3 regions of the Pseudoxanthobacter sp. genome follow, and region 3 is predicted to be linked to each of the others. Evidence: riboswitches for the same ligand, from Rfam matches in the RefSeq annotation. Region 3 holds a riboswitch; each other region holds the start of a gene.
What was found. Region 3 has a riboswitch for cobalamin ahead of V7067_RS13680 (energy-coupling factor ABC transporter permease). Riboswitches for the same ligand answer to the same signal wherever they lie in the genome.
Positions count from the first base shown of each region.

Region 1: another riboswitch for cobalamin. It lies ahead of V7067_RS02420 (TonB-dependent receptor); the one in region 3 lies ahead of V7067_RS13680 (energy-coupling factor ABC transporter permease).
Region 2: another riboswitch for cobalamin. It lies ahead of V7067_RS00420 (DUF1636 family protein); the one in region 3 lies ahead of V7067_RS13680 (energy-coupling factor ABC transporter permease).

Region 1 covers NZ_DAISHT010000010.1:21,971-28,065, forward strand. Annotated here, with positions in the region: gene V7067_RS02420 (TonB-dependent receptor) at 1-1,711, opposite strand, end outside; cobalamin riboswitch at 1,940-2,145, opposite strand; gene V7067_RS02425 (Hsp20/alpha crystallin family protein) at 3,066-3,644, opposite strand; gene V7067_RS02430 (AI-2E family transporter) at 4,333-5,535, opposite strand.
Region 2 covers NZ_DAISHT010000001.1:91,498-97,592, forward strand. Annotated here, with positions in the region: gene cobN (cobaltochelatase subunit CobN) at 1-3,314, opposite strand, end outside; gene cobW (cobalamin biosynthesis protein CobW) at 3,320-4,354, opposite strand; gene V7067_RS00420 (DUF1636 family protein) at 4,351-4,776, opposite strand; cobalamin riboswitch at 4,817-5,049, opposite strand; gene cobO (cob(I)yrinic acid a,c-diamide adenosyltransferase) at 5,257-5,871, shown strand; partial or broken gene V7067_RS00430 (AAA family ATPase) at 5,981-6,095, shown strand, end outside.
Region 3 covers NZ_DAISHT010000170.1:1,008-7,102, reverse strand. Annotated here, with positions in the region: partial or broken gene V7067_RS13685 (GNAT family N-acetyltransferase) at 1-228, shown strand, start outside; gene V7067_RS13680 (energy-coupling factor ABC transporter permease) at 401-1,078, opposite strand; cobalamin riboswitch at 1,112-1,339, opposite strand; gene V7067_RS13675 (FUSC family protein) at 1,513-3,666, shown strand; gene V7067_RS13670 (DUF1656 domain-containing protein) at 3,729-3,959, shown strand; gene V7067_RS13665 (efflux RND transporter periplasmic adaptor subunit) at 3,950-4,834, shown strand; gene V7067_RS13660 (NAD-dependent deacylase) at 4,935-5,651, shown strand; partial or broken gene V7067_RS13655 (ABC transporter ATP-binding protein) at 5,700-6,095, opposite strand, start outside.

The sequences.
Region 1 (6,095 bases), on a different contig from region 3:
GCACCAGCGGATTACCTTCGGCATCGTAGCCGTCGGTGTAGGTATAGGTGGCGGCCAGCGTCAGATCTGTGGTCACCTGCGCGTTGGCGGAAAGTTCCACGCCCTGAATGCGCGAGGTGCCCGGCACGTTGACGGAGGTGGTGCCGGTGCCGGTGATGAGGTCGGAAATGAGCTGCACGAAATAGGTCGCGCCCAGCACCACGCGGCCATCCCATAGCTGCTGGTCGACGCCGAAATCCCAGCCCGTGGCTTTTTCCGGCTGCAGGTCGGCATTGCCCTGATAGGTGTTGGTATAGCCGTAGAGCTCGAACAGCGTGGGGTTCTTCACGCCGGAACCGATCGAGGAACGGATCTTGGTGCCGGTCTGGTCGAACAGATAGGCGGCCGTTGCGCGGTAGGTGGTGGAGTTGTCGAACAGCTCGTTCTCATTGAACTGTACCGAGCCGGTCAGGAACAGCTTTTCCAGCACGCCCAGCTGATACTGGCCGGTGAACGTGTTGTTCCAGATCGAGTGGTCGAACGTGGAATAGCCGGTATCGCCGTTGGCCTCGTCGATCTCGCGCAGGGCGCCGAAGGTCAGAACGTGGCTGGCATCGGCGAGCGCATCGGTATCGAAATTGACGTTCGACTGATAGTCGTAGCGCTGCATGGTGCCGACATAGCTGGACGTATAGACATCGTCCTGAAAATAATCGTTGCTCTGGTCAGTGTAGCTGGTGCCGAAAATCTGCTGCCAGTGACCGTCGAGCAGCGACAGCGTGCCCTGTGCCCGGCCGAAGGTCTGGTTCAGCCGGACATCGGAACCGACGAGATCGACGGCACCGACGCCGCCCTCGAAGGTGTCGAGATCGGTCAGGGCCTGCGTGCGGCGGGCAACGACATCGAGGGTGAAATTCTCGGAAAGATCGGCTCCGATCTTGGCCGTGGCGGTGCCGTTGCGGAACGAGTCGTCTTCCGGATTGCCGCGCCACGCCGCGGCTGCCGACACGTTCTGCGAGGTGATGCCCGACAGCCCGAGCAGATAGTTGACCCGGTCGTTGGCGCCGCTCACCGTCAGGCTGCCATCGGCGGTGCCATAGGTGCCGCCTTCGCCGCGCACCACGATTTCCGGCTTTGAAAGGTCGGTGCCCTTGCCCTTGCGCGTGACGATGTTGATGACGCCGCCGACGGCATCGGAGCCGTAAAGCGCGCTCTGCGGGCCGCGCAGCACTTCCACGCGCGCGATGTCGGTGGCCAGCAGGCTGGAGAAATCGAACTGCGACCCCATCGCCGGATCGTTGACGACGATACCGTCGATGACGACCAGCGTCTGGTTGGCCTCCGAACCGCGGATGCGCACTTCCGTCATCTGGCCGGCCGGGCCGGTCTCGTTCACCGACACGCCGGGCACCTGCCGCAGGGCATCCTGCACAAAGCGGATCTGCTGGCGCTGCATCTGCTCGCCGGTGATGACCGTCACCGCACTGCCGACCTCGGTGGAGGGCGTGTCGGTGAGGTTGGCGGAAATGGTGATCGGCTCAAGCTCCAGACCGCCCGTGTCCGGCTTTTCCTGCGCAGCCGTGGTCTGCGGGGCAACGTCTGTGGCGGCCGCATCCGCAGCAGCGGTGGCCTGGGTCTGGTTCCGGGTCTGGCTCGCGTCGCCGCTGCTCTGGGCGCGGGCAGGGCCGGGCAGGGCCGCGGCAAGCATGATGGCCGCGGAGGCGAGCAGCACGGAACGCGCGGGAAGGGATGAGCGAACCGGAAGAACCGGGCGAACCGGAAGATCCCGGCGAAGACGTGAAACGGAACGATGCGCCGCAGGCGCGGCGCTGGAGGAAAGACCCGGCATTGGGACCTCGGTCGGGACGGCTGTTGCACATCACCGCGATCCAAGTCCCGCCCGGCCTCCCGGCAGGAGGCGAGGGAACTACCGGTGGTGCACCCCGCCCACGGTCGTCGCGTGTGAAACACGGCTGACGGCAGGTCTCCTGGCTGATGGGTCATCGCTCCCGCCACCTTCCCAGAGCCATCGGGCTCCAGTGGTCGCCGGCGGAACGCTCGCCACGCACAGTTGCGGGGGCAGCCGCAGCTCCGTTCCGCCGCAAAGGCGGTCCGTCCTGCATTCCCATTTGATCCCCGTGGGGAACCGTCCGGCGCACTGTAGGAAGCGGCAGCAAGGCGCGTCAACCGTGGCACATTGCCGGCCCTGCGCAACGCCCGCTGATTGTTGCGCCGGCGCACCACCGCGGCAGGTGCCGGCGCGGACCGCGAACGGGCCCGGCAGCGGGCAACGACAGAGCGGGAAACGCGGGTATTGAAAGGGCGGGCTGTGAAAGAAGAAAGGCCACCCTGTCGCATGGCGACAGAGCGGCCTGCAGGAAGCACGGCGATCGGACCGGACAGCCGAGGCAGGCTGCACCGTGGGAGGATCGGGCGCCAGCACCTCACCCTGCTGCGCCGCTCTGGCGCGCAGGCCGCCGGTGATCCGCCGTGCCGGACGCCGCTTCACGCCCTCAGCGCAATGCTGAAGGCCCGGCGCCCTCAAGCGAAGCCGGCCGTTGCCCCCGGCGAGACTTCGCCCCTCGCACCCCGGGCCGGCCAGCGCGGAAAGGGAGATGCGCGCGGCCCCGGATACGGATCGTTGCCTGACAGGCTGCCGGCGGCGCCCGGGTAGGGTGGGCGCACACGCCGGCCGGCCAGCCAGACCGGTTTATCGGGGCCGGTCCTGCCCGTGGCAGACCGCAGCCCCTTTCACGTCATGTCTCAGCCCAGCGCGGGCAGACAGCGGACAATCCGGTCGCGAACGCATTAACCGGCGGCGAGGGGCCTGCCCTCATCTGTTTCGTCCGCCAGCTTGTTCCACGGCCTCATTTCATCCGGGGCCGGGGCGTTCGCCTGTCTCCGTCGCTGCCATCATCGGGCGGAACCGCGCCACGGAAGGTTCCATATGCCTGTCCGTGGCGCTCCGTCTCTCGCATGCGCTGTTCTGTCGTGCGCTGCCGGGCGGTCTTTTCCTGCGCCCGGTCCTGTGCGCACACCCTCTTGCTTGCGTTCTGACCTCTTCTCGCGTTCAGTGCGCCGGCCCCTTATGCCGGCTTCACGGCGATCGTCTGTGCTTCTTCGCGGGCTGCCGGGATCTTCGGCAGGCGGATGGTCAGCACGCCCCGGGCGAAACCCGCCTCGATGGCCGCGCGATCAACCCCGTCCGGCAACCTGAAGGACCGTGCGAACGTGCCGTAGCGCCGCTCGCTGACGAAATAATCCCTGTCCTTCTCTTCCCGCTCATCCCGCTTTTCAGCGCGGATGGTGAGAACGCCGCCGGTCACCTTTACGTCGACATCCCCGGCCTCAAGGCCCGGAAGCTCGGCGGTGATCTCGTACTCGCCCGCCTTTTCGGCCACATCCACCGCCGGCATCATTGCCGCCTTGCCCGTCGGTGCGAACGGCCACATGGCTTCGGCGGGACGGCGCGCGAGCGCTGCCAGACGGGCAAAGGCCGGTGCATTGAACGGGTCGGCAACGAACGCCCCGGGCTCAAAGGCCTCGAAAAGACGCTCGGCTTCACGCCGCATTTCCTCGAAGGGACCGCCAGCCACCGGCGCAGCAGAGGCCATAGCCTTGCCCTCAGCCGGGGCATTGACTGCCACATTGGTCGTGTCGGCCATAATCGCTTTTTTCTCCCTTGTCCTTATCCCCCGCACCGCATGGCAATGACGCCACAAAGGACCGGCCACCCGGCAACCAACCCGCGTATGCCGCGTCTGCGACAGCCCGTTTCGGGGGCAATCGGCCGGGGCACCCACTGCGGCCCTGCTCGGTTATGGGGCCAAGGCCGCAGCATCGGGTGGCATTGCAGGTCGCCTGTCCGGCTGGAGGGAACCAAACCGGCAGTTCAGACCGGGCGGGCGGGCATGTGTGCCGCGCGTCCTGTCAGCGCTTCTCGGGAGAGGGAAACAGCCACGCACCTCCCGCCGCATCGCGCTGCCATCCGGCCCTGTAGCTGGCAGGTCCGGCGGTCCAGCGACGTGGCGGCGGCCCGGAGGGGACGATGCGATCCGCGGCGCAGACGGGCGTCATACCACGCGAGAAGCCGGCCGAGGGCAGGATCGATCAGACCAAGGGTGGCACGCATGGCCACCGCGCATTGCGATCGTCCGTCAGCCCTTCAATTGAGGACATCCGCTTGCGGATATCCGCCGTTCCCGGGGCGTGGCCCCGTTCAGGCCCGCGGCTACCGATCGTGCTCGGCCGCCGTCGACGCTGTTGAGAATCCGCCTGCGGGCCTGAGTCGGCCTTGATGTGCATCAATCCGTGACGGGAACTTTTCGTCAGCCGGCGAAGCGGCCGCGGCCGTTACTCGGCGGCGTGGTCGCGCACCACCACATGCTCGCCGAGTTGCGGATCCTCCGCGCCGGCCGGCTCGCCGTCGTCGGCATGGGCGCGGCGATAGCGGTCGCGGGCCACGTCGGCCTCGCGCAGCCATTCGCGCCAGATCGCCACCAGCAGCGCCATCAGCACCGGGCCGATGAACAGGCCGAGGAAGCCCATGGTTTTCACGCCGCCGATGAGACCGAAGAACGTGGGCAGGAACGGCAGCTTGATCGGCCCGCCGACCAGCTTGGGCCGCAGCGTTTTGTCGACGATGAAGAGTTCCACCGTGCCCCATGTGAACAGGCCGAGGCCGCCGACGATGTTGCCGCTGCCGACAAGGAACAGCGACACCAGCGTGAACGACAGCGGGGCGCCGCCGGGAATGAGAGCCATGATGCCGGTGATCACGCCGAGCGTGACCGGGGAGGGGGCGCCGGCGATCCAGTAGGCGGTGCCGAGCACCACGCCCTCGCCGATGGCGATGAGGCCCATGCCGGTGACGGTGGAGGAAATGGTGGCCGGCACCACGCGCGAGAAGGTCTGCCAGCGGGTGGGCAGAATGCCTTCGCCGAAGCGGTCGATCTGGCGGGCGAAGGACTCGCCGTCCTTGTAGACGAAGAACAGCGCGATCAGCATGAACAGCAGCGTGAGGAACAGGCTGAACGCCCCGCCGCCGGCGACCAGCGCAATGCGGTAGGCGCTGGCCACGTTCTCGCCGCTGATGAACTGGACCAGCTCGCTGATGGCCCCGGGCGAGCCGATGTGCTCGGCCCATTTCTGGCTGAGCCAGTCGCCCGCCATCGGCAGGTCGCTGATCCACCCCGGCACCGGGCCGCCGTGCTTGTTGAGCGAAACGAGAAAGGCGAGCGAGTTGCGCGCCTCGCGCACGGCATAGGTGATGGCCAGCGACAGCGGCACCACCAGCACGCCGAGGATGATGAGCAGCGCAAGGCTGGCGGCCAGCGGCCGGCTGCCGCCGCACGCCCTGAGAAGCCGGCGGAACAGCGGCCAGGAAGCAAAGCCGATGACCAGCGCCGCCAGCACCGGCACCACGAAGCCGCGGAAGAAATAGACCCCCGCCAGCAGCACGAACACCAGCAGCCAGCGCGCCACCGCCCGCGGCGGAATGAGAGGCTGGGTGGCGGGTTCGGGCGGGTGGGGGCTGGTGTGGCTATCAGCCCCGATGGCCCGCTCTGCGGCGGGATTGTGGACCGATACCCTGTGATGTTCGCTCACAACCTCTACCCCCGGACCGTCGGTTCTCGTCAGCGCTGTCAGGCAACCGCATGGCGACCGGCCCGCAGGCCCCGAAACGGGTCTGCCGCCCTGCCGCCGCCATTCCCGGCAACCGCCCGGACCCCCGCCGGCGATTCGCCTGCCGCCGGAAAGGCCCCCACGGCCCCGATTTCCGCCCGGATGGCGGCCTCCCGCAGCGGCCGGCCGCAACCGGCGGGCCGAATCCCTGCGGGCTGCGCACCCTCGCAGTCCGGAATGAAGATTCAGACTTCCATGCCGGCGGGGCGCCTGTCTACCCGGCCCCGTCAGCACGGCGCCCGCCGGCTGGTCCCGCCGGGCAGCCGGGATCATGGCGGCACAGCAAGGCAGTTTCTTGACGGGGCGCCAAAATCGCCGCCCGGCGCGGTCGGTTTCAAAGCGTCGGCCTTTCCGCTACGTTCGTTTCCGCCACCGCCATCGCCACCTGCCCGACCCCGTCCCGCACGATGCCCGCCTTCAGGGAGCGCCCC
Region 2 (6,095 bases), on a different contig from region 3:
AGGCTCTCCAGTTCGCCATCCACCGCATTGCGCCGCGGCTGCCAGAGACCGCGACGGCGGGCGTCGCGAAGGCGCGCGGCAATCGCCGCGGCGGCAGCCGGGTTCTGCTCCAGCATGAAGTCGCGCACCGCCGCATCCGCCACATAGGCCTCGTGCAGGGCGGCGATCAGCTCCGGCGGCACGGCATCCGTCGTCTCGGCGAAGCCGACAAGGCGGTCGACCGTTTCGGCAAATTCAGCGGCCCCGCGCGGGCCGTGGCGCATCTGCCCGGCGATGAAGCGCGGATTGACGGCCCGCGCCCGCACCACGCGCGCCAGCGCCGCCGCCAGCGGCCGCGCGCACGGCCGGTCCGGGCGGGTGGTATCCAGCACCACCACATCGGCGCTGCGGCCGAGCGCTGAGAGCGCGGCCGAAAAGCCGCCGATGAAAGCGACGTCGGCCACGCCCTCCAGCAGGTCGCGGCCGGGGTCGTCCTGCCCGTGCAGCAACAGGTCGGCCGCCGCAACCCGCGCCGCAAAGGCGCCGGGCGCAGCCCGTGCCGTCCCCTCCGCCCCGCCGAAGGCATGGGAGGCGGCGGCGAGGTAATCCCGGCCGAGGTCGTCGCGCGCCTGCCACGCACCGCTGGTCAGCGCCGGCTCGATGCCGCTGCCATAGGCGCCGGCCGGCGAACCGAAGATGCGCTGCAGATGGGCGCCCCCGGCCGCCGCCGCGGCCAGCGGATTGTCGCCACCCTCTGCGCCACGCGCCGCAACCGCCGCCACGGCGGCATCCAGCAGCGCGATCTGGCCGGGAAACAGATCCCGGAACAGCCCGGAGATGCGCCACGTCACATCCACCCGCGGGCGGCCGGTCGCCGCCGGCGGCAGCACCTCGATGCCGCTGACGCGGCCGGTGGCGGCATCCCACACCGGCCGGCAGCCCATCAGCGCCAGCCCCTGCGCAATGTCCTCGCCGCCGGTGCGCAGGCTGGCGCTGCCGTAGAGGTCCATCACCAGCGCGCGCGGCCAGTCGCCGTGGGCCTGAAGATGGCACCGCACCACCTCTTCCGCCGCCTGCCGGCCGAGGGCAAACGACGTCGGTGTCGGCAGGGTGCGCGGATCGGCGGCGAAGAGATTGCGGCCCGTCGGCATCACATCGACCCGCCCGCGGGCCGGCGCCCCGGCGGGCCCGGGGTCCACCGGCCGGCCATCGAGCGCGCGCAGCAGCCCCTCGCGCTCGCCGGCGGCTGAGGCCCGTCGCAACGCTCCGTCGCCCGCTGCCGCACGGCCGTAGATGTGCTGGCCATCCTTGAGCACGGCTTCCTTCAGGTCGCAGAGCCATGCATCGATGCGCATCAGCGCCGTGTCGGCATCCGCATCCGCCGTCACGCCTGCCTCCGCGGCAAGGCCGCTTTCCCGCGCGGTTTCCACGATCAGACGGGCAAGACGGTCCCGCCGCCGGCGGTCGAGGCCATCGGCAGCGGCAAACTCGTCCACCAGTTGCTCAAGGGCGCGGTGGCCGTCGTCGAGCCCGGCCTCGATCAGCGGCGGCGTCAGGTGTCCCAGCGTCACGGCGGCGAGGCGGCGCTTGGCCTGCGCCGCCTCGCCCGGATTGCTGACGATGAAGGGATAGACCACCGGCAATGCGCCGGTGACGATTTCCGGGAAGCAGGCCTGCGACAGCGCAACCGTCTTGCCCGGCAGCCATTCCAGCGTGCCGTGCGCGCCGAGGTGGATCAGCGCGTGGCAGCCATCTCCCCCGCCTTCCCCGTCCGCGCCCGCTCCGCGCAGCCAGAAGCCGAAGGCGAGCAGATCGTGGCCGGGCGGCAGGGCGGGGTCGTGATAGTCCGCCCGCCGGCTGCCGGGCTGCCCGCGATCCGGCGCAAGCGCAATGGTGACCTGCCCGCAGGCCAGCGCCCGAAACCGGAAGACATCGCCGCCGCCGGCCGGCGCCGGGGCCCCCCACGCCGCCAGAACGCGGGCCCGGGCCGCCTGCGCAAGGCCGCCGAACGCCCGCTCATAGGCCGCCCGGGTCAGGCCCGGCGCCGCGGGCCGGCTCAGCGCCGCCATCAGGGCGCGCGGCGAAGGCGGAATATCGGCCACGTCATAGCCGGCATCCTTCAGATCGTGCAGGATGGCGAGCGCGCTCATCGGCACGTCGAGCCCCACCGCATAGCCGGTGCGACCGGGAGCATGGGGATAATCCGGCAGCAGCATCACCAGCCGGCGCTGTGCGCGCGGCGTCTGTTGCAGGCGCACCAGCGCGGCCACCCGGTCGGCCACCTGCGCCACGCGGTCCGGCCGGGCCCGATTGCGGCGCACCTCGCCTTCGCATTCCTTGAACGCGATCGCCCCGGCCAGCACGCGGCCGTCGAGTTCCGGCAGAACGACGTGCATCGCCAGATCGGCCGGGCCGAGACCGCGGTCGCTTTCCTCCCAGCCTTCCCGCAGGGTCGTCGCCATTACCGCCTGCAACAGCGGCACGCCGAGCGCGGCAAACAGCCCCTCAGCCGCCCCGGCAAAGGCCGTGGTGGTCACCGCCGCCGCCAGCGGCAGGCGCCCGGCCAGAGCGCGCAGCATTTCCGCCGCCGCCTCGTCGCGCAGGCCCGGCACGAAAGCGGCCAGCGTTCGCAGGCCGCGCGCCTCCAGCGCCGCGCACAGCGCCCCGACCGGCCCGGCATCGCCCGCCAGCAGCTGCGAGCGATAGAACACCACCAGCACAACCGGCCCCCCGCCGGCCGGCAACGCGGCATCGGCGCCGACGACGCCCGTGTCAGCCCGCCAGAAACCGCAGCGCGGCACGGCTTCTGCCGCCGCCTCTGCCTCCGCTTCTGCCGCCTGCGGCCCGCCGCCGAGCGCGGCAAGCCGGGCAAGGGCCTTGCGCACGTTGGCCGCGCCACCTTCGCGCAGCGCTGCCAGCAGCGCGGCCCGCGCGCCGGCCTCCACCTGCGAAAGGGCCGCCAGCCGCTCGTCGTCCACCCGGCATTCGCCGGGCAGCAGCACCAGAACGAGACCCGTGCGGACGGCAAGGGCGGCCAGGGCATCGCAGCCATAGCGCCACGCCTCATAGCCGCCGAGCAGCCGCACCAGCACCACGCGGGCATGGCGTGCAACCCGGTCGAGCCACAGGTCGACCGACATCGGATGCGACAACTGCCCGAGCGCGGTGAGGCGCAGTGTCAGCCCGCCCGCGGCACCGCTGCGGAACGCCGCGTCGAAAGCCGCCAGATCGCTGTCGGAAAAGGACAGAACCGCCACATCGGCCGGCGCCTGGCCGAGATCGACGGGGCCGCCGATTTCGTCCAGCCGCGACGATGAGGTGGCAACGAGGTGCATCGCGGTCAGGCCCCGAGTGCGGCCGCCACCGCCGCGCGGTCGAGCCCCCTGAGGCCGATCACCACCAGCGACGTGGCGCGCGCCTCGCCCGGCCGCCATGCCCGGTCGAACCCGGTGCTGACGCGCGGGCCGACCGCCTGCACGAGCAGCCGCATGGGACGATCGCCGATGGCCGCGAAGCCCTTGATGCGCAGCACGTTTTCAAGCGCCGCGGCCGCCGCGACGCGCGCCGCGATTTCCTCCGGCGCCGACAGCGGCGGCAGCGTCACGACGAAGCTGTCGAAATCGTCGTGTTCGTGGTCGCCGGCATCGTCATGCAGCGTCCTGCGGCCGGCGATTTCGTCTTCCACGCCGAGGCCCAGACCGATCAGAACCTCCGGCTCCAGATCGCCGCCGGCGGCTTCCACCACCTTGACCGGGCGGGCCAGATGGCGGTCGATGCGCGCCCGCGCCGCGGCGCGCGCGGCATCGCTCAGCAGGTCCGCCTTGGTCATCACCACCAGATCGGCGCAGGCGACCTGATCGGCAAAAACTTCCTCCACCGGGTCATCGTGGGCGGGATCCTGCGCGGCCCGCTCGCGCTGCACCGCCAGCGGATCGGCCACCAGCGAGCCGTCGGCCAGCGCCGGACCGTCGACCACCGCCACCACGCCGTCGACCGTGACGCGGCTGCGGATCTGCGGCCAGCAGAACGCCTGCACCAGCGGCTTCGGCAGCGCCAGACCCGAGGTCTCGATCACGATGTGATCGACCTTCGGCTCAAGGGCGAGGATGCGATCCAGCGCCGGGCCAAAATCTTCCGCAACCGTGCAGCAGATGCAGCCGTTGGCGAGTTCGATGATGTTCTCGCCCGGGCAGGTCTCGATGCCGCATCCCTTCAGGATTTCGCCGTCAATGCCGACATCGCCGAACTCGTTGACGAGAATGGCCAGCCGCCGGTCGCGCGCCCGGGCGATCAGCGTGCGGATCAGGGTGGTTTTTCCGGCGCCCAGAAAGCCGGTCACGATGGTGCAGCCGACACGATCAACAACGGCCATCACGGCACCTCGGTGAGATTTTCAGGGGAAGGGATGCGGGCGATCAGACCGCGCTTCAGCGCCTCGGGCCGGCCGCGCCATGGCATCGTGCCATCGGCCGAAGCCGCCAGCAGCGCCGCACCGGCCACCAGATCGGCCGCGCCGGCGGCCGTCAGATCGCCGAAGACGTAGCTCCACGCGCCGGGGGCGGAAATGGCGGCGGAAAGCCCCCGCCGGCAGTTGGCAAGGCAGGCGACCCCGCGCACGGCAACCGCGCCGCCGGCCGCCGCAGCCAGTTCGCCGGCCGCCGCCAGCAGGGCGGCACCGTCGCCGGCGCCCGCGCCGCGACAGGTGCGACAGACGACGATCGTCGCAGTCGCAGCAGGGCTGCGATCGCGGATGGCCCCGGCCATGTCGCCGGGGAGAGCTGGGCTGGCAGCTGTCACCAAAAGTCACTCCCTGCCCGAGTTCACCCGCCGGGCATTCAAGGATCGATTCGGCGACGGCAGGTCTCCTGGCTCTCGGATCTTCGCCGGCCCACCGCCTTCCCGGAGCGGCGCATCTGCGCCTCCAGTGGCTTTCGTGGTGGTCGGCTCTCCGATTACAGTTGCGGGGACAGCTGCGGCATTGCCCCTTCGCCGGCATGGCTCCGGAGGCGCACCGCATTCCCTCTTAGCCCCTTCCATTGCGAGAAGGGGACCGTCTGGCCCTGAGTCATAAGTCAGGCCACGGAAGCCTGTCAACGCCGCCTCCGTCCGCCCGCCCGTGGCTTGCCAGCACGCCCGCCTGCGCTATGGTCAGCCACCGGGACAGCGCGTCCGCGCGCGGCTCGCACCGCTTTCTGATGGGATTTTTCAGACCTTGCCGCGGCGCCGGCGAACGGCCTGAAAGAGCCCTTTTTCCAACCCCTTGCCGGTGGAGGCACGATGCGCGAGATCGACGATTCGCAGGCTGAACGCCATGCGGAAAAGATGGCGCGCCGCAAGGCGGTTCAGGATGCCGAGGTGGCCTCCAAGACCCGCGAAAAGGGGCTGCTGATGGTCCACACCGGAGCCGGCAAGGGCAAGTCCACCGCGGCGTTCGGGCTTGCGCTGCGCATGCTGGGACACGGCCGGCGGGTTGGAATCGTGCAGTTCGTCAAAGGCGTGTGGGAAACCGGCGAGCAGCGCGCCCTTGCCGCCTTCGGGAATCAGGTGCTCTGGCACGCCATGGGCGAGGGCTTCACATGGGAGACACAGGACCTGCGCCGCGATCTGGCGGCGGCAGCGCGGGCGTGGGAACGGGCACAGGCGCTGCTGGCCGACGAGACTCTCTCGCTGGTCATCCTCGACGAACTGAACATCGCCCTGCGCTACGACCTGCTCGATACCGGCGCGGTGGTGGCCGCGCTGCAGGCCCGCCGTGCCGGCCTGCACGTGGTCGTGACCGGACGCAATGCGCCGCCGGCCCTGCTGGACGCGGCCGACCTCGTGACCGAAATGACGCTGGTGCGGCATCCGTTCCGGGCCGGCATCCGGGCCCAGGCCGGCATCGAGTTCTGATGCGATGACACCGGAAACAGGTTCCCCCGCCGCGCAGTCGCCCGGCCAGTCGCCGGAGAAGCCAGCCCCCGTTCCGGCCGCACCGGGGCCGCGCCGGGCCAGAGCGCTGATGTTTCAGGGCACGGGCTCGGACGTCGGCAAGTCGCTGGTGGTGGCGGGCCTGTGCCGGGCCTTCGCGCGCCGCGGCCTGCGCGTGCGGCCGTTCAAACCGCAGAACATGTCGA
Region 3 (6,095 bases):
CGCTGCGAGGTGGAAGCCGGCCTGCACGGCCGCACGCTGCTCACCCTCGATACCGCCATCGGCAGCCCGGCAGAGCGGCTCTATCGCCGGCTTGGCTGGCGCGAGGTCGGCAGCATTCCGGGCTATGCGCTGTTTCCCGATGGCGAGCCGTGCGACACGGTGCTGTTCTGGAAGCGCATGGACCACGTCCATCTCGACGATGACGACGACGACGGACTGGCGGGCTGAGGACTGGCGGGCTGAAGACAGTCCGGCCCGAGAGGGGAAGGACTGAAAGGGTCTGAAGACCGGCCGGCGACGCGGGTTGCGCGTCGCCGGTGTTGCGGCCCGGCCGGGGCCGGCTCCTGTCCCTTCCCGCGATGGGACAGGCCGGCGCACCGTGCCGCCGGGCCGCGGCCGCTCAGGCGGCCTCGAACAGCCGCTTCTCGAAGAAGAAGCTGCCCTTCAGGCTCCACAGCAGCTTGGCGGCGGCCAGCACGGCCAGATCGACCAGCGGCTCGATGACGATCACCAGCATGTAGGCCCCGCCGAACGAGGCGATCGAGGCGGCGTTGGCGGCGGTGAAACCCTGACCGTAGAACGCCCAGAACGCCACCCACGCCACGATGCCGGCCTGATAGGCGGTGGAGAGTGCCAGCGCCTGCCGGTATTTCAGGTCCACATAGGGCGTATGGGGCGCGATGACGTGGCGGGCCAGCGCCTTGAGGCCGAACAGCGGCACCAGCAGCGTGGTGACGTTCATGCCGTACTGCGGCAGGTCGAAGGGGGCGAAGAACAGGCCCTGAATGGCCAGCCCTGCCGCAAGGCCGATGGCGGCCGGCGCGGCACCGAAGATCAGGAACAGCGTGGAGCCGAGGATAAGATGCACCTCGGAAACGCCGACCGGATAATGCGGCAGCACCTCGAAGAACGAGAATACCAGCGCGGTGGCGACGACGCTGCGCGCGGCCAGCGAAACGAGGCCGCGCTCACGCACGGTATCGGCCGCAAGCTTCAGCGCACAGCCGCCGGCGCCAAGCGCCGTGACATAGCTAAGCCAGATCTTTCCGTCGGCCACGAGGCCCGGTTCAATATGCATGACGATCTCCTCCGCCGTCTCACCCGACGGCCGGGGTTGGAACAGGCACAGGGCCGGTCTCCTGACTTGCGGGTCGTCACGAACCTTCTGTCTTCCCGGCCGCCCCGGAAGGGGCGTCCAGTGACGCGGGTCTGAAGGTCGCTCGCCGCTCACAGTCGCGGGGGCGGTTGGGGCTTCGGGCCGTCTGAACGGTCCTTCCCCATTCCCGTTTCATCCCGGACGCCGGATGCGCCGCGGGACACCATGTGCACCGCTCATGGGGCCGCCTTTCCGCAGGGCGGGTCAAGTGATTCGGTGCCGCCGCGGCGGTTTTCCCGGTGCGGGGTCTGCGTGTACAAGTGGAGGGTCTGCGGGAGACGGCGATCTCCGCAGCGGTGGCAGACATCCGGGGCGGGCCGCAGGCCGCGGCCGGGCAGAGGGGGAGAAACGCAGGGATGGAACCGGCACAGGCACAGCGCCGGGCGCGCCTCTTCGCCCTGCCGGTCGACACCGGCTGGCGCAACGTGGTGTTCGCGCTGCGCACGACGGCGTCTGCCCTGCTGGCGCTGGCCATCGCCTATGCGCTGGAACTGCGCGAGCCGCAGTGGGCCACCATCACGGTCTTTCTGCTGTCGCAGGCGACCGTCGGCGCGGTGGTGGCAAAAAGCGTGTGGCGCACGATCGGCACGGTGTGCGGCGGCACCACCGGGCTTATTCTGGTGGGGCTGTTCTCGCAGGCGCCGGCGCTGCTGGTGGCGGCCACAGCGGTCTTTGTCGGACTGTGCTTCTTTATCGCGGCGCGTCTGCGCAATTTCGCGTCCTATGGCGCGGTGCTGGGCGCCTATACCGCGCTGCTGATTTCGTTCGAGGGCTCGGCCGATCCGCTGGCGGCGTGGTGGATCGCGGGCGACCGGGTGAGCGAAATCCTGATCGGCATTGCCTGCAGCACGGCGGCCGGTGCGCTGGTGATGCCGCGCTATGCCGGCGATGCGCTGCGCGAGTCTCTGGCGACCGTCTTTTCCGGCCTTGCCGGCTATTGTGCGCTGGCGCTGCAGCCCTCGGTGCCGCCGGCAACCTTCGTCGCCCTGCGGGGGCGCATGGTGAGTGCCGTCACCCAGTTCGATGCCCTGCGCTCCTATACGCTGTTCGAAGCGCCGGAGATGCATGCCGACGACCGGAGCCTGCGCCGGGTGGTGCGCGAGTTTCTGACGGTGCTGTCCATCGGCCGCGGGCTGTTCTTCCGGCTGGAGGACTTTCGCCGCGACGATACCGCCGCCATCCGGCAGCGGATGGACCCGGTGCTGGAGGCGACGCGGCGGATGCTGGAGGCCATTGCGGCCGATCCGACGGTGCTGGGCAATCCGGCGGCCGTGCGCCGGCAGCTTGCGGCGGCGCGGGCCGACCTCAGAGCCGCCGCGGCCGACCTCAACGCCCTGGCGGGCACGGTGCCGTTCGGGCCGCTTGCCAACGCCCTTCTGGTGGTCAGCCGGGCGGGCGATCTGCTGCATGCCCTGTCGGTGGTGATGGTGACCGAGGCAACGGGCCTGCGCACCGGGCGGGGCCCCGCGGCACCGGCCGCCGCCGGGCGCGGCGGCGCGGGCCCGGCGCTGGCGCGGCAGACGCTGCGCGAGGCGGGACTGATCGGCCTGCGCGCCGCCCTCGCCCTCGTCCTTATCGCCGCGTTCTGGATGGCGACAGGGTGGGACATGGGCATGGCCGCGATTTCCGGTGCGACGATCCTGCTGTTCTCCACCGTCAATCAGGATAACCCGCTGCCGAAGGCGTACACCTATCTGGTGTGGATGAACCTCGGCATCGCCGCGGCCTATGGCACGATGATTGTGGTGCTGCCGCTCGCGGCCGATTTCACGGCCCTTGCCCTCGCCCTCATGCCGGTGCTGGTGGTGGCGGCGCTGATGGCCGGCACGCCGGCCCTCTCCGCGGCGGGCTTCGCGTTCGGCATTTTCTTCATGGCGCAGATCACCATCGGCAATTCGGTGGTGCCGGACGAGACGGCGTTCGTCAATTCCGCCGCGGCGATGATCGTCGGCATGATCGTGTGCATGGCGGTGCTGGCATTGTTTCCCGTGACATCGCAGGCAGCCCGCGGAGAAAGCTGGCATGTGGTGATGACGCGCATCCTGCCGGCGGCGGCGCGCGGGCAGCAGCCGTCGCGGGCGGCCGCGCGCGAGGTGCTGGCGCTGCTGATGGCGCTGCTGCCGCGGCTTGCCACCGGCCGGCCCGGCGACGATGATTTTCTGCGCGGCACCCTCGGTGCGGCGTCGGCGGCGCGCGAGCTGGGCCGCCTTGCCGGTCTCGCCCGCGATCCTGCGATGCCGCCGGCGGTCGCTGCCGCGCTCGGCAAGGGGCTGGAGGCCTTTGCTGCGGCTCTGGCCTCGCTGGCCGATCCCGGCCGCGATGTCGACGCCGCGCTTTCAGAGGCGCGGGCGGCGGTCTCCGGGCTGCGCAGCGCCTTTGCCGGCCAGCCGCTGCCGCCGCAGCCGGCGGCCCGCGCCCGCCTGTTGTCGGCGGCGGCCGGCCTGCGCTTCATCGACGACCGCTTCGACATCGACCGGCCGTTCCTCGAACGGCGCTTTTCCCGAACGTGAGGGTCGCTTTTCGCAAACGCGCGTTCCATTTTCCGCAAACACGAGTCTTGCCGGACCTGAGTATGGACACACCGAGCCTGCCCCTGTTCCACACCCTGTCGTTCTTCGGGTTCTACCTGCCGCCCGGCTTTTTCTGGGCCCTTGCCGGCCTGCCGCCCTATGTGCTGGCGCGCTGGGCGATGGGGCGCTTCGGGCTCTATCGCTATGTCTGGCACCGGTCGCTGTTCAATCTGGCGCTTTATGTGATCGTGACCGGCGCGGCCGTGCTGGGCGGGGGGCAGGCATGGCGATGATCGGGAAGATTGCGCGTCCGGCGCTCACACTCGCCGTCACGCTGGCGGCCATCGTCGTCGGCTGGAAATTGTGGGTGTTCTACACCCTGTCGCCGTGGACCCGCGATGCGCTGGTGCAGGCCAATGTGGTGGATGTCGCCCCCGACGTGGCCGGTCTGGTGACCGGGATCCCCGTTGTCGACAATCAGCGGGTGAAGAAGGGCGATGTGCTGTTCGTCATCGATCCGCGGCGTTTTGAGCTGGCGCTGTCGCAGGCCGAGGCGCGCGTGGCCGACAGTGCGGCGGCGCTGAAGCTGGCGGCCAACGACGCGCAGCGCGATGCCGACCTGATGGCGCAGGATCCGAACGCGATCTCGCGGCAGGCGGTCGAGACCACCCGCAGCCGGGCGGCGGAGGCGGCCGCCGCGCTGCAGCTGGCGCAGGCCGAACGCGATCTGGCGGCCTTCAATCTGGAGCGCAGCACCGTGCGGGCCTCCGTCAACGGCTATGTGACCAACCTCACCGCCACCGTCGGCGATTTCGCGGCCCGCGGGCAGGGCGTGATGGCGCTGGTGGACAGCGACTCCTTCTATGTCGCGGCCTATTTCATGGAAACCAAGCTGCCCGCCATCCGCAACGGCGACCGGGCCGGTGTGCGGCTGATGGCCGGCGGCGTGACGCTGCCGGGCACGGTGCAGGGCGTCAGCCATGCCATCGCCAATCCGGCGGCGATCGGCGGCGCGCTTCTGGCAAAGGTCGACCCGAATTTCCAGTGGATCCGGCTGGCCCAGCGCATTCCGGTGCGCATCGCGCTGGACCCGGTGCCGGAGGATGTGCTTCTTGCCGCCGGCCTGTCGGCCACCGTCACGGTGCAGCCGGGCACCGCGCCGCGCTGAGCGGGGCGATGGTGTATGGTCTGCGGCGCGGCACCGCGATGACCGCGGTACCGGGATGGCAGAAGCGCCGGGATGGCAGAGGCGCTGGGGGTGACGGACGATGAACCTGTTCGTGCTGACGGGGGCCGGGTGTTCGGCCGAAAGCGGTCTTGGCACCTTTCGCGATACCGACGGGGTGTGGGCGCGGTTCGATCCGATGAAGCTCGCCACCCCCGAGGGCTTTGCCGCCGACCCCGATCTGGTGCAGGCCTTTTACAACGCCCGGCGCCGCAACACGCGGGCGGCGAGCCCCAACGCCGCTCATTTCGCCCTTGCGCGGCTGGAGGCGGCGCTGGAGCGCCGGGGCGGCTCGCTCTTCCTGTGCACCCAGAACATCGACGACCTGCACGAGCGCGCCGGTTCGCACAACGTTGTGCATATGCATGGCGAACTGCTGCGGGCGCGCTGCCTGCAGTGTGGCGCGGCCTCGCCCTGGCAGGACGATATCGGGGGCGACGATGTCTGCCCGGCCTGCCGGGCCGCCGGCACCCTGCGGCCCCATGTGGTGTGGTTCGGCGAGATGCCGCTCTACATGCACGAGATCCACGATGCCCTTGAGGAGGCGGACCTGTTCGTGGCCATCGGCACGTCCGGCTCGGTCTATCCGGCGGCGGGCTTCGTGGCGGCAGCCCGTCAGCTCGGCATCCGCACCTGCGAGCTCAATCTCGACCCGTCCGACAATGCCGGCTATTTCGACGAGCGCTTCTACGGCCCGGCGAGCGAGACCGTGCCGGCCTGGGCCGGGCGGCTGACCGCCGGGCCGGATGCGGTGGTCTGAGAGCCCGGCCTCAGGCGGCCGGGCGGCCGTGGTCTGAGGGGCCCGGCCTCAGGCGGCCGGGCGCCGGCGGGTGGGGTCGGGCAGCGGCACTGCGGCCATCAGGTCGCGCGTGTAGGCTTCCTTCGGGGTTTCGAACACTGCGCGGCGGCTGCCGGCCTCCACGATGCGCCCGCCGCGCATCACCGCCACGTCATGGCTCATGCGCTCCACCACGGCCATGTCGTGGGAGATGAAGAGATAGGCGAGGCCCATCGTTTCCTGCAGTTCCAGCATCAGGTCCAGCACCCGGGCGCGCACCGACACATCGAGGGCGGCCACGCTCTCGTCGGCCACGATCAGCTTCGGTTCCAGCGCAAGGGCGCGGGCGATGCAGATGCGCTGGCGCTGGCCGCCGGAGAACTCGTGCGGATAGCGGCTGGCGTGATCGGGCGAAAGGCCGACGCG